2 regions of the Alteromonas sp. ABD4_190 genome follow, and region 2 is predicted to be linked to the other one. Evidence: predicted binding sites of a transcription regulator. Region 2 holds the regulator's gene; the other holds the start of a gene.

Region 1 (7,709 bases), 320 kb from region 2:
GTGAAAGCGTATAGCCATAGAACGTGAAAAGAGCGCCGCCTACGCTAAGTAGCGCCACTAACGCCATAAGCATCATTAGGATAACGAAGGCATACAGTCCAAATTGCCACCAAGCTACCGTTTGTTCACCGACCAGCTGATTAAGCTGCAAGCCCTTGTCGGCTAACCACTCTGACACTACCCCAAACACATCGTCATAAAAAGGCGCGGCGGCCCCTAATATGATCCACACGCGATTATTGGTGATACCATGAATAATGATGTCTTTCACAGATCGGCGATTTAATACTTCTTCATTTGAATGGGAGGAATCTACCGCTTTATCGCGCGTTCGTGGCGTGGAAAAAGACGAACTCTGCTCGTCGGATAAATCTTCGTCTGGCAAACAATCCAGGTCACCTTCATCGTGATGCGCTTTTTCATACAACACCTGCTTTTTCAGCGCTTCAGCATAGTCTTCTGGCACCGCCACTATTTTCGCTTCTTCTTTACCGCTGCCCGCGGTATCAAGCACCACTAACGCGTACCCAAAAGGACGATAATAAAAAGGGCGCTCTATCTTAACGTTTTGAATACGCCACAGAGGCAAGTTGGTATAGCGGCGCTGAAACACACCATGGTGAATCTCAACGTGCTGGTTGTGCACGCGAAACTTGTACATTAAAAAGCTTATTACGCCGCTACTACTGGTAGTTAAAAATAAGATCCCGGCACCGATTAACACTTCAGGCGACAGCAGATTATCCCAAATATTAAACGATATGGCTAAGGCGGGAATGGTGTAGATAAGTACTTGTGCCGAGGCGGAAAAGTTGCGAATGGTAAAGTACAAAATAGAAATAAGAGAGAGACGCTGCCACGCATCACCCGTTTCTACTTTAAGCTGTGGTTCTGCAATCCCCGTGCCCTGAGTTTGAGGGTGAGGCGACACATCGACATCTTCATTGACCTCGAAGTCACCTGCCCTGGCGACTTCAGGCGTCTGATTTGAAAACGATTCAGGCGCAGTCATTAGCGAGCACCAATATCTTTGTGAGCAAGAATAAACTCACGTAACTGCTCAGCTCTTTCAATACTTAGCCCAGGTATTTCAAAGGTATGCATTTCACCACCAGCCGAAAATACTTGAAGGGAAGCAAGACCCGCCCATCTATCGAACGGCCCGCGGTTAACTTCAACGTGCTGAACACGCAAAATAGGTTGGCACGAAAGTTTTCTAAAAATTAGCCCAGACTGCTTACTAATGTCTTGCTCTCGTATTGCATAGAATATACGGACATCAGCAAAGAAGTGGTACATCGCCCATACGGAGCCTAAAGCGACGATACCTGCAACCACATACGGGTAAGCTTGCAGCAGTCCTTCAGGCAGTGACCAGAAACTTTGTAATCGTAATGCGGTGGCAATACCTATTAGTACTAAAGCTATCAATCCAATTGAGAAAATATTTAGCGCTCGGTACTTTTTAGAAATAGGCAGTAATGTAAGTGTTTGAAGTGAGGGAATTTCCTGAATACTAAGTTGGTTATTTGAAAATACGGTCTCTTGTTGTGCGCTTTTTGTCATCACATTAATTCCTTTTACCACTGTAAAAATAAGATAAGCCTGCCGCTTTTTAAGCGCAATTTGACTACTTGGCAATACCGCACCTAATGTTTACTCTACCGCAGTTTTTATAACAAAAAAGAGGGCAAGCCCTCTTTTTAACACTACAAATCAAAGAGCGCGTTGGCCTGACTAGTCGTCAACCTGTTGTTCGTTTAACCAATCATGCAGTGCCTTCATGTCGTGTTGAACCGCCATTTGAAGCTCTTCAACCCAATCGTGCACGTTCTCCCACCATGTAGGATGATCACCTTGTTGGATTTGATTAGCGATACGTTGTACGCGAGCTAAACCAACAGAGCCAGCTGCACCTTTAATTTTGTGAGCCTGTGAACACACTTCGGACTTTTCATCAGCACTTAAGCTAAGCTGCAGTATTTCCATGTATTCAGGCATTTTTTCTTGGAATACTTTAACGCTAGCACGTACCATTTCATCCCCTATGGTATCTACCAACATCTGCAATAAGTCCATATCTAAAATGTTACTTAATGTTTTAGTTGGTTCAGGGCGCTCTACTTCACCGTCTACTTCTAGCGGAGCTGGAGGTGCGTGGAACAGCTCGTTGAACACTTCAATAACCCGAGACTTCTTGATTGGCTTTGCAATCACATCGTCCATACCGTTTTCTAAGTATTCATCGCGCTTTTTAATGACGTTTGCCGTTAGCGCTACAATGGGCGTTTGCATGACTAGGTCTTCTTCGATAATCGTGCTTGCTACATCGAATCCGGTCATATCAGGCAACTGAATATCTAACAAAATTAGGTCGTATTGGTTTTCCCTAACTTTATCTATGGCTTCTTGCCCTGTCATCGCCACATCGACTTTCTGTCCAAGCTTTTCAAGCAAGGCTTTGGCAACCATAACGTTTAGCTCAATATCTTCTACTAACAAAATATTAAGCCCCGTCACTTGAAGCTGTGCGACCTTCATTGGGCTGTTAGAGATTTGCACTGGCAGTACAATCTCAAAACGGGTGCCTTTACCCACGCTACTAGAAACGTGAATTTCACCTTTCATTAAATCGACCATTTGCTTACAAATAGCCAGACCGATACCTGTGCCTGTTGCCGACTGGTGATCGGGATGATCGACCTGGTAATACATAGCAAAAATTTTATCGATTTCGCTTTCAGGAATACCCACACCGGTGTCTTCAATAATAAAGGTGACGTAAGCTTTATCACCATCAGGTTTAGTTGATGACACTGATAAACTCACGTGCCCCTTTTGTGTGAACTTCACTGCGTTAAACAAAATATTCCACAAAATTTGGCGAAGACGAGTACCGTCAATTTCCACTAAACGCGGTAATGGCTCGTTAATCGTCGTTTTTAGTTCAAGCTGTTTATCTGCTGCAAGCAGTCGGATAATACTGCTTAATTCTTCTGTGAAATCTTTTAACGAGATCGTTTTAAGACTTAGCTCAAGCTTGTCTCTATCCAATTTATCTAGGTCAATAATGTCGTTAAAGATATTACCTAGCGTAATGGCACTTGCGTAAATTGTACTAACCCAGCTAAATTGCTCGTCGCTTAACTCGGTATCGCGCAACATGCGGCTTAAGCCTACAATGCCGTTTAATGGTGTACGAAGCTCATGACTGATGGTCGCGATAAATCGCGTCTTATCGGTACTTGCTTTCGCCGCAGCATTTTCCGCTTGTTTACGCTCTGTCATATCACGACCGAATGACAACAGACCTAAACGATTACCTTCTTTGTCGAAGAAAGGTACGCGCTTCATTTCAAAGTAGCGACGTCGGCCGTCAGCAAAGCGAAGCCACAGTTCCTCTGTAATACTTGCGTTGGTTTCCAATACTTCGTGGTCGCTTGCCACGATTTGGCGGGCTAGTTCTTCTTCGTATACATCTTCTGGCGTTAACCCTAGCAACTCTTGCTCGGTTTTTCCGGTCATTAACTCCGCAATGCGGTTACAGCCTGCAAATCTGCCTTCTTCATTACGGTAATAAATCAAGTCTGGGGAGGCATCGATAATGGAGCGCAAGAGTGTGGACAGACGTCGCGCTTGGGCTTCTTGCTCAGATTTATCCTGAATTTCCTTCTCTAAATCTTTAAACAGCGCTTCTCGCTCTTCTTGCGCTTGCTTACGCTGCTCTATTTCATGGTTTAGCTGCCTTATGTTGCTTTGAAGCTCTCGATTAAGAAAAACATCTTCTTCTCTTAAGCTTTCAAGTTGGCTAACTACCTCTTTCAAGTTGGTACGTGAATTCTCTAGCTGCTTTATTAGTTCACTGAAAAAGTAGAGTACCCAAGGCGCAGATAGCATAGTGAGAATGACTGCACTAATGAAATCGTCGGGTTGGACTTGGCTTCCCATACTTACGCGTATCACGTAGGAACCGCCTAGCGTGAACACCAGCGAAAGAACAACAAACAAAATGCTGAGCTTTAGAGTGCCAAAACGCTGAACAAATTGAGCAAAGCGGATTGCCCAAGAATCGTTTGGTGAATCTGAATGCATGTACGTCTTATTTAATCTTATCTTGCCTGTATCCTATCAGGCTTTAACCACTTCGTGAATGCGGTTTGTGGGAGCGAGGCGATGACACAACTACACGGTTACGATTTAAACGGTAACTTTTCCGTAATTTCGTGGATATGAGCGGTATTAACCCATCCAACTTTTGTAAACGATACTTTCGCCCACTCCCCCTCTTTCTCTAGTACTTTTAATATTTCTCCTTTATTTAAACCATTGTCGATAGTGGCAAATGAAGTACCAGGCCCTTTTCTAACATTAAGTACATTAGCACTTACATTAGCCACTCTCTTTGCGGGTCTAGCCAAATTATGCTGAACCCCATCGTATACATCTCGCTGTAGACCTGTTCCTTTCGATTCGGTTAGCCCCGCCCTACTTTCGAGATGCAATGGGAGTTCTTTAAACTTTTGTAATGGAAAGGCAGGACCAGGATCTACTTTGCGCGAGGGCGCGATCTCCTCATGTCCAACAACCGTAGAGATCTGGTAGCGCTCGCATAGTGTTATACATAGGTCGAGAGTTCGTGAGATTTGAATGTCCGTGTACTTGTGCCAATAGCCAACGGCACGCTGGCTACTGTTCCTAGCCTCGAATACTTCGCTCTGTTCATACACTTTGCCGAACCAACTCTCATAGGTGCCATCACTTTTTTCCTTTAGCTGGCCTGCATTATCTAGTTCAATGCCTATAGAGTATTTGTTTAAACCACTGCGCCCCTCAAAGTGACTTGCGCCTGCATGCCATGCAATCTTATTCGTTGGCAGCATTTGTACGATGTTACCGTTACGTCCCACGACGAAGTGAGCGGACACACCGCTATTTGGGTTGGTCAACACGTTTACTGATGACGCTAGGCTACTACCAGCGGTGAAATGGATAACGATAGTATCAGGACAACCCTCTTCAAAGAGCCCTGAGGTATTGGGAGATGGCTTAAAACTTACGTCTTCACCTGTTACTAAATGCTCTTTAATAACAAAGGTGCCGTTGGGGCTAGCCTGTAATGCTGACATTCGATAATCCTCTCCGGCTTGGCAACATGTGCTTTCCGTGAATTTTTATTCTCATACATGTGCATACGCACTCGTGAAAATTACATGAATGTACTATCAAGTATCACAGCTTTAAGCTCCAACCTTACATCCGGGTGATTTTTAACCAATATAGCAAACTACTTATATGAGTGGAACCGTAGCTTTACATTTTCATAAAAATACAAACAAACAGCCATTGACAACATAAATCCGCAAACTTAAAGCATAATTATTCACCTTTGAAATATAAATGAGAACCAATATCATTTAATGATAGAAAATTATTCATTTTTATTAACTGATAACATTTTTGTTACAAACTTAAAATACGCCATTCAAATCAATGATTTTAAAAGATTTAATTAATATTATACTAATTCTCTATAAACCTGACATTTTTAGCGTTTGATTTTATTTTTCAATGTGGGTATTTTGTACGGCCCGCACAGCAATAATGCATAAAAATGCGGAAACGACTGGAATCCTCTAATAATAAATAACGACAAGAAAGGCGCATACCGCAAGCAATACCGCTTGCAGGTTAAAAGACGTCTAATAATGTTGTGATACGCAAACCTAGGCGCATCTACACGCAACGCATACCTTGCCCAGTCAAAAGGTTGAAGGAGTTAAGAGATGAGTTTATATAATCCCAATGATTCCCGGGACAACTGTGGGTTTGGCTTAATTGCTCACACTCATGGGGAAGCCAGTCACGAATTGGTAACTACTGCTATACACGGTCTTGACCGTATGCAGCATCGTGGCGGTATCGCCGCCGACGGGAAAACCGGTGACGGCTGTGGTTTATTACTGCAAAAACCGGATGCGTTCTTCCATGCAATCGCCGAAGAAAATGGCTGGAAACTCAGCAAAAAATACGGCGTGGGCATGATTTTCTTAAGTCAGGACCCGGTACTTGCGCAAGCCGCGCGTGAAGTACTAAATGAAGAACTAGAAAAAGAAACACTTTCAGTAGTGGGTTGGCGCGAAGTGCCTGTCGACCACTCAGTACTGGGTGAATTAGCGCTAACGGGTGTTCCGCAAATTGAACAGGTATTTGTGAACGCGCCAGCAGGTTGGAGAAAACGCGACCTTGAACGTCGTTTGTATATGATCCGCCGCCGCGCTGAAAAACGTCTTGAAAAAGATCCCGATTTTTACGTTGCTTGTTTGTCCGGCTTAGTAACGATTTATAAAGGCTTGGTAATGCCAAAAGATTTACCCGCCTTTTATCACGATCTTGCCGATGAGCGTATGCAAAGCGCGATCTGCGTTTTCCACCAACGCTTTTCAACGAATACACTACCACGCTGGCCGCTAGCCCAACCTTTCCGTTTCCTTGCGCATAATGGTGAAATTAACACTATTAAAGGTAACCGCGACTGGGCGATGGCTCGTGCTGCTAAGTTTTCAACGCCGCTTATCCCCGACCTTAAAGATGCCGCACCTTTTGTAAATACTGAAGGTTCAGACTCATCGTCACTGGATAACATGCTGGAGCTATTCTTAGCCGGCGGTATGGATTTATTCCGTGCTATGCGGTTACTTGTTCCACCCGCCTATCAAAACAACAAGACCATGGACGATGATCTTCGTGCATTTTACGAGTTCAACTCTATGCACATGGAACCATGGGACGGCCCAGCGGGTATCGTTTTAACAAATGGTCGCCACGTAGCCTGTAACCTTGATAGAAACGGTCTACGTCCTGCTCGCTATGTCATCACCAAAAACGGGTTTATTACTCTTGCCTCAGAAGTGGGTATTTGGGACTACGAGCAGGCTGACGTTATTGAAAAAGGCCGTGTAGGCCCAGGTGAAATGCTTGCTGTAGACACATACACAGGCAAAATCTGGCGCTCTACTGAAATTGATGAAGACTTAAAAGCACGTCACCCTTATAAAGAGTGGCTAGAGAAGCATATTCGTCGACTTACACCAATTGAAAAGCTTGATGCGTCATTAATTGGTAAACGCGTGTTTGACGACGATGCCATGGCGGTGTACCACAAGCTACACGCCTACAGCTATGAAGAAATTCAACAAGTTGTAAAAGTACTCGCGAAAGACGGTCAAGAAGCCGTTGGTTCAATGGGTGATGACACGCCAATGGCGGTTATGTCCTCGCGTCAACGTACGGTTTACGACTATTTCCGTCAGCAATTCGCACAGGTTACTAACCCGCCTATCGACCCGCTACGTGAAAACCACGTTATGTCGTTGGCAACCTGTATTGGCCGCGAGCAAAACGTATTTAGCGAAACCTCAGGTTACGCTGACCGCGTATTGTTTGACTCGCCAGTGCTAATGTATACCGACCTTAAGCAACTACGCGAATTTAACCCTGACAACTACTATTCAGAGGTTGTAGAGCTTCAATACGCACCGCAAGAAGGTTTAAAGAAAGCTATCGAGCGCGTGTGTAACGAAGTAGAAATGCTGGTTAAGAATAAACGAGCTGCGTTTGTTATTCTGTCTGACAGAAACATTAAGCAAAACCGTTTGGTTATTCCAGCAGCAATGGCGGTAGGTGCGGTACAGCGCCGACTCGTTGAAAAG
Region 2 (7,709 bases):
ACAGGGATGTTTGGAGTTGGCGGGGCTTTGATAAGTAGGCTTTCCTGTGCCAAGGATGCCGTGGCGAAGCCTACAAACACGCAACAAAAAGGCTGGATACGTAAGGGCGTAACAGACTGCACTTTCTACAAATCTAAAGTGATGAGGCTATTGGGGAGTTTTGAATTGGTGGGGCTTTGATAAGTAGGCTCTCCACCGCAGGGAAGCGGTGGCGAAGCCTACAGGGAAGTATTCACGGCGTGCCTACGTTCAAAGGCCTGCCAATGACACTCACTAATTAGCCGTTTACGAAGTCAACACCTAGCTTGATGTCGCCACGTAGGCCTTCAAGCATGTCGTTTTTCGCTTTTTCTTCAAATGCGCTTAGCTCGCCGTATGGCAAGATTTCTTCAACACCGTTTGCGCCAAGGCGAACTGGGTGTGCGAAGAATGCTGCGTCGTCGCTGTCGTCAGTTTGTACATAAGTGTACTCAACAACGTTCTCACCCTGCATTGCTGCAACTAGAGATAGACAGAAGCGTGCCGCTGCTTGACCCATTGATAGGGTTGCAGAACCGCCGCCCGCTTTAGCTTCAACAACTTCAGTACCCGCATTCTGGATACGAGTTGTAAGGCTAGCAACTTCTTCGTCTGTGAAATCTACACCTTCAACTTGTGAAAGAAGAGGAAGGATAGTTGTACCAGAGTGACCACCGATTACCGGTACGTGCACAGAAGATACGTCTACGCCTTTAAGTTCAGCAACGAAAGTTTCAGCACGGATAACGTCAAGCGTTGTTACACCGAAAAGCTTATTCTTGTCGTAAACGCCTTTAGCTTTAAGCGTTTCAGCTGCAATAGCTACAGTAGTGTTAACTGGGTTAGTGATGATACCAACACACGCGTTCGGGCAGTTATCAGCTACACCTTCGATTAGGTTTTTAACAATGCCGGCGTTGATGTTGAACAGATCTGAACGATCCATACCTGGCTTACGAGGCATACCTGCTGGAATAAGAACTACGTCTGCTCCAGTTAGTGCATCAGCTAGGTCATCTTTACCGTGACCGGTTACTTTTACCGCAGTGGGGATGTGGCTCAAATCAACGGCAACACCAGGAACAACTGGCGCCACGTCGTAAAGCGCTAAATCTGAACCTGCTGGCAATTGTGTTTTCAACAACAAAGACAGCGCCTGACCAATACCACCGGCAGCACCTAACACGGCTACTTTCATACCATTTCTCCTATGGGATTACTTCACGTATTTAAACGGAACGTCACACTAATGCAACGCGGGGGAAAACTCAATCACCGGATCGTCTTATTAACGTTATTTATGGCGATTTTTGTTCGATATTCATTATCATGAATGATTATGCAAAGAAATTGCGCAAAGTCTACCTGTGCGGCACAATATACGCATACTAAATATAATTCCTAACGATAACCCTCAGAAAAGAAAAGAGCGCTAATGGCAAACGCAAAACAAGAGCAACTCATCAAGGCTTTTAAAGAGATTCTTAAAGCGGAAAGTTATGGTTCACAAGGCGAGATAGTAGATGCTTTAAAAGCTCAAGGTTTTGACAATATCAGTCAATCTAAAATCTCTAGAATGCTAAGCAAGTTCGGTGCAGTAAGGACTCGTAATGCCAGGGGCGACATGGTGTACTGTTTGCCCCCAGAACTAGGCATGCCAACCGCCAAGAGCCCCCTGAAACAACTTGTGTTAGACATTGTCCACAATAATGTGATGGTTATTATCAGAACCAGTCCAGGTGCAGCTCAACTTATCGCCCGTTTATTAGATTCGTTAAGCAAGAAAGATGGCGTATTAGGTACTATTGCAGGCGACGACACCATTTTTATAGCGCCAGCTGATGTGACAAGAATTGAAGAGCTAAGACAACGCGTTGAAGATTTATTCGAAAATGTCTAACTAGTTCGTCAAAGACTCGGTAACCGAAAACAAGAAACCGCATACAAGATGCGGTTTCGAAATAGTTTATAAACTAAGACTTTCCTAAGATAAAAGCTTAATTAGCGCATCTGCAGCTGGGCGTGATGACGGTGGGTTCTGTCCTGTCACCAGTAAACCATCAGTACACACTTTTACGGCGAAATCGTCTGCACTTTCATATTTACCGCCCTTTTTCACTAGTTCGTCTTCAACTAGGTATGGGACAACATCGGTAAGCTCCATTGCTGCTTCTTCGCTATTGGAGAAACCTGTCACAGCTTTTCCGTCCACCAAGTACTTACCATCTGGAGTTTGCACATCTTTAAGCACGATTGGCGCATGACACACGGCACCAACAGGTTTGTTTGCCGCAATTGTGTCTTCTATAAGTTTAATTGAGTGGGCATTATCTGACAGATCCCACAAAGGACCATGACCACCTGGGTAGAATACTGCGTCAAACTCATCTGCACGCACATCTTCAAGCGGTATAGTCGAAGCGATTGCACTACGCGCTAATTCATCTTTCGTGTATCGAATTGCATCATCAGTCATCGCATCGTCGGATAGACTATTGGGGTCAATAGGAACTTGCCCGCCCATCGGCGACGCAAGGGTAATCGTATAGTCTTGATCTTTAAATGCGTAATAAGGTGCGGCAAACTCCTCAAGCCACATACCTGTTTTCTCACCCGTGTCACCCATAATTTCGTGAGACGTCATTACCATTAACATACGTTTTGACATAAGCCCTCCTTGCGAGCATTTAAAAATGTAACGCCAATTACTTCGTGTGATGGAGGGTCTTAGATCATAAAAGCAGAGAAGGATCGATTAGTAGCAAATGAGTGAGATAAATCGCGGGCATAAAAAAGTGCCACTTCCTGTTAAGGAGAGTGGCACCTAACACTACAACTTGTAGTTAGCGTTTACTACTTCTTAGAAGCGGTAGTTAACACCTACGCGGATTTCCCATAGAGAAGGACCGCGAGATACGCTTTGCTCTGGAATAGAAACAGCGCTGTACTCGTATTGACCTGCGTCGTTGAAGCTAGCATCAAGAACTTCATCACCACCGAAGCTACCCTGACGGAAATCGCCCCACTGGTCGTTGATCAAGTTAGTCAAGTTTTCAATTACGAAGAACGCGCTTGCTGTATGACCTTCATAGAAGCCAGGAAGCTCTTGAGAAACACGTAAGTCAGCTTTAAACCACCAGTCAGCAGTTTCACTGTTACGCTCAAGGATCTCGCCACGTTCGAAGCCGTTGTTCTCAACCCAACGGTTAAACAGTCTTTCTGCTTCTTCTGCAGTTTGTAGCACGTCACCATCACGGTTAGTTTGGTCTACAAACACTACATTCGGGTCATTTACTTCAGGAATGTAAATAAGCTGACGAGCAAATACACCATCCCATGAGAATGCTGAGTTGTTGCTATGAACGTAAGAGAAAGGCTTACCTTCGTTAGCCGTTGCAAACAAGTTGAAACGCGTTGCATAACCGTCAAAGAACTCAGCAGTGTAGCCTAGAGAGAAGTTAAAACGGTTGCCAACAGCGTAGTCAGACGTTGCTGCAGATGGATTGTTAGGATCGCTAGTTGCAAAGTTCGCGTAGTTCGAGAATGCAACTGCGCTTGTCATTGGGTTAGCATCTTCAGCATCAACATAAGCGTATGAAGCGCCCATATCGAAACCATTATCCCACTCTTTGCTTACGCCGATTGAAAGTACAAGCGAACTACCGTCGTCACTTGAATCTACGTTACCAAGGATAAAGTCAGACGTTTCGTTACGGTCCGCGTCAATGCGCTCGTAAATTGGACGACCGTCAAAACGATTTTGACCTGAGTAAACGATGTTAGCGTCTCTAACAATCGCTGAGTCTTGGCGATCGGTATAGATCATATCAGCGTTAATTAGGTAGTCGTTTTCAGTTACGTAGGTGAAGCCTAGCGCGTATTTCCACTCAGACGGAATTTCAAAGTCTGGGTCAGTTGCGTTAGTGTTACCGTCACCATCTGTTAGGCTAGTGTTCGCTACTACGTCAAATAGCTCTTGTGGTACGTCGTAAATCGGACGACCTTGACCAGTTAGCGCTAGGTCAAACAATGAAGTAGTGCCACTTACGAAGCCATCGATTTGACCTTCACGAGTACCAATGTTCGTCACACCGTCGTTAGAGTAAGCATTTGAGATCCAAACGTTAGGGTTACCACCAGAGTAAAGACCTAAACCACCGCGTAGCTCTAGGCTTTCGTTAACTGTGTAAGTAAAACCGAAACGCGGTTGAAGAAGGTCGATACCGTCTACATTTGCCGTGTTTGCAAAACCGTAACGCTCAGTAAAGTTTTCATTCAAACGAGGTGTGTCGTCAGAACCGTATGTATCGTAACGAAGACCAGCCATAATTTTCAAGTCATCAGTCAGATAGAACTCGTCTTGTACGTAGAACGTGGTCACGTCGAATGCAAAAGAAGCACCTGCATCAGCTGGGTTATTTGTACCCGCTGAGTTATTGTAGTAAATACGGTCAACTAGGCCTGCTTCAAAATCAGCAATGCTGTCGAAACGGTATTCACCTACGGTGTGCTGCATAAACAGGTTAAATACATCAGTTTCTTCGTATTCAACACCGGCTGTAATTTCGTGGTCGCCCCAGAAATAAGTACCCGCAAGCTTGAAGTTAAACACTTCGTAGTTAAGGTCGTTAGACTGACGAGAATCATCAGGACCGATGTAAATACGGCCGCTACCTTCAGTAGAAATCTGCGCTTCTGCAAAGCCAGAAGCAGCATCAAGTGATTGCTGGCGATTATCTAGGTCAGTGTGACCAATACGAAGTTCTGTCGAGAAATCGTCAGACCAGTTTGAGTAGAGTGAACCAACAATCGTAGTTAGCTCAGCGCCGCGCTCGTAGAAGTGATTGCTAAGAGAAAGGTTACTTGAACCACCATCAGATTGGCTTACGCTGAAACCATCGTTCCAGTTGTAAACTAATGAAGCACGGTGATCTGCATTAATATTCCAGTCTAGTTTAATAAGAATTTTTTCATCTTCAACTGGCGCAGAACCTGGTGTACCGCCAACATCGTAACCGTAAACGCGTTGCGCAATTTCAGTTACTTGGTCGATATCATCTTGAGTTACACGGCCGCCAAGCGCGTTGTAATCATATAGCTGAACGCCTTCAAGCTTCTCGTAAGCAGCAAAAAGGAAAAGACTATCTTTAATTAGTGGAAGGCCAACGTTGAAGCCGTAACGTTTTTCAGTGTAGTTGCCGTTGTCACGCTCTACGCTGTCAACTTCGTCGCCGCGGTAAGAGTCAGACGTAAAGTCATAGAAAACACCGCCGTGAACTTCATTTGTACCTGATTTGGTTACTGCGTTGATGTTACACGCAGTGAAGCCACCGTACTCTACGTCGAAAGGAGCAAGCTCAACCGCTACTTGTTGAATAGCGTCGTAAGAGAAAGGCATACGCTCAGTTGGGAAGCCGTTGCTGTTTAGACCGAAGTTGTCATTCATGCGAATACCATCTAGGGTCAAACTATTGTTACGCGGGCTTGCACCACCACAGCTAATTGAGTCGTTGAAGCTTTCATCAACGAAAACACGAGGGTCAACACGCACAATATCACCGATGCTACGGTTAATAGCAGGCGTATTTTCAAGCGCTTCTAGATTAAATACTGTTTGCGGGCCAGTTGCACCAAACGCTGTAGCTGTTAATGCGCTACCGCTAACAGAAATAACTTCGATGTCGCTAGCGTCTTCTAGCGTAAGGTTAACACCAAATGGGTTACCTAATTCAAGGAATACGCTGTCAATAGTAGTGTCTTGGTACTCGTCAGAATCTACAACGATTCTGTAAGGACCACCAACGCGAAGGCCGCGAAGGTTAAACGTACCGTTAGCTCCCACAACCACTTCACGGGCTGTGCCAGTAGGTTCGTGAATGACAGTAACAGATGTTCCCGCAGCAGGTGCACCTGTAGGGGTAAGGATGCGGCCTTCCATTGCAGATGACGTTTCTTGCGCCATTGCAGTGGTAGACAAACCGATTGACAGCGCAACCGCAGCCGCAATGCGACTGAATTTAGCTGATGAGCTCATGTGTGTGTTTCCCTTTTTGTTTAAAATTCTTTTTAACACGGTCTAGTGTAGTGCAAAAATAACACACCTAGCCTGTGCTTGTACTTGAATGTATTAAATTGTCGTAAACCTTCGTGTCAGTTTTATTACAGTTTTACATTTTTATTTAACAGCAATCGCCCGAGGCTATTGAGTTTGAAAATTATTTCTTGACCACATGGTCAAGTTAATTTACTTGTTATTATTATTGTCAATCCATAACGATTAGCTGGACCTATTCTTGACAGATATACGACTAATAAACAGCGTTTAATAAAAATCAGGTTTACCCATAAAAAACCCATAAATATCATAAATATAACACTTTAAAATAAACTTACCTATTGCAATAAATAACCTTAACTGATGAAATCACACTATAAATCGTTAATTCATTTGGTCGTTTTTTTGACGAATTTCAGAATTGTTGCCTCCGGGAAATGGATAATTTTTATTATCGCTGCTATCACCTGCGGTGCGGTGAACTATTTCCAACATTCAGTCACATACACTGATATCGCCCCTCAAACTGGCCAAAATATGAACTGCAAGACTGAACTTGTGGGAAATTTTGATGTTTTTTCTGTTTATGTAACCGACGGCAGAATAGCTGAGATGGCAAAAGAGAAGCTTTGCAGCGATCAAACCATTAAACGTCAATTCGGCGAAGTAAATATAATTATCGGACAAAGCGATTACGACACGTTTCGTTACATCAATCACGGCGTTGTCGATTTAGCGTTGGTCAAGAGCAACGTAGTTGATGCTTTCGGGGCAGATCAGATTTACGGCTTAACTAAGATTGCGTCGCATCCTAACTATTCGGCATTTTTCATTGCCTTACGAGAAAGGCCTGAACTTTCAAAAGAGTACCTTTTAGGAAAGCGCATTGGCTTGTTGGACTATCCTAGCAGTCGCTCGGGCCATATCGTGCCGAAGACTGTAATGCAAGGCTTAGGACTGAGCGACAATAATGTCGACATTGTATATTTCAGTTCTCACCAAGAACTAAGACGCGCGCTGCTTGCTGGTGATGTGGACATTATTTCTTCTTACTGGGCTGAAGAAGATGAAGAAAGGTTTTCACGAAACTACGCCACGCCGCTTTTAGAAAGCGTAAGCGGAATGCAATGGTTTTTGAAAATGCAAACGCAGAATACCGACTTGTTTTGTGCAATGCAGTCAGTCGTTCATGACATAGCGATGTCTCACCCCAGGCCCTATTACAAAACTATTACATTGGAAGAGGGGTGTAACTAATGAGTCATAAAAAGATTTATTTCAAGTCCAAGCCCCTGATTGCTATTAACGTTTTAGCGTTAATATTGACACTTCAATGTGTGGCGATAACCGCACAATATTTCTCATACCAATCTTCCGTTCATCAAGCGCTTGATAATGTTCAGCGAAGAATAAGTTTAGATAGCGCCTTTTTAGATGTGGGCAATAAAACACTTAATACCCCAGTTAATCAATTCGCGATTTACCGATACCTGAGTAGATTGAACAGCAGCCTCAAAAAACAAGGCTATCCAGTCCTGGTAAAGGGTATTCAAGGTATAGAAACGGATTCAGAAGACTTCAGTTCATACCCCAGTAAAATGTCTTCGCGTTTCGTTAATGCTGAACAAGACATTAT

What was found. Region 2 encodes ArgR, which controls arginine synthesis, uptake and breakdown. Its sites were predicted from a motif close to ANTGAATANNTATTCANT; they were not measured.
Region 1: a site for ArgR is predicted at 5,368-5,385, ahead of ACXAFM_RS13565 (N-acetylmuramoyl-L-alanine amidase). Genes of this name have one in related genera too.

The regions. Positions count from the first base shown of each region.
Region 1 covers NZ_JBSWWN010000001.1:3,096,594-3,104,302, reverse strand. The annotation lists gene ACXAFM_RS13580 (PH domain-containing protein) at 1-1,012, opposite strand, end outside; gene ACXAFM_RS13575 (PH domain-containing protein) at 1,012-1,566, opposite strand; gene arcB (aerobic respiration two-component sensor histidine kinase ArcB) at 1,738-4,092, opposite strand; gene ACXAFM_RS13565 (N-acetylmuramoyl-L-alanine amidase) at 4,191-5,126, opposite strand; gene gltB (glutamate synthase large subunit) at 5,784-7,709, shown strand, end outside.
Region 2 covers NZ_JBSWWN010000001.1:2,777,479-2,785,187, reverse strand. The annotation lists gene mdh (malate dehydrogenase) at 278-1,216, opposite strand; gene argR (transcriptional regulator ArgR) at 1,454-1,918, shown strand; gene ACXAFM_RS12230 (type 1 glutamine amidotransferase domain-containing protein) at 2,003-2,686, opposite strand; gene ACXAFM_RS12225 (TonB-dependent receptor) at 2,879-6,052, opposite strand; gene ACXAFM_RS12220 (type 2 periplasmic-binding domain-containing protein) at 6,437-7,330, shown strand; gene ACXAFM_RS12215 (hypothetical protein) at 7,330-7,709, shown strand, end outside.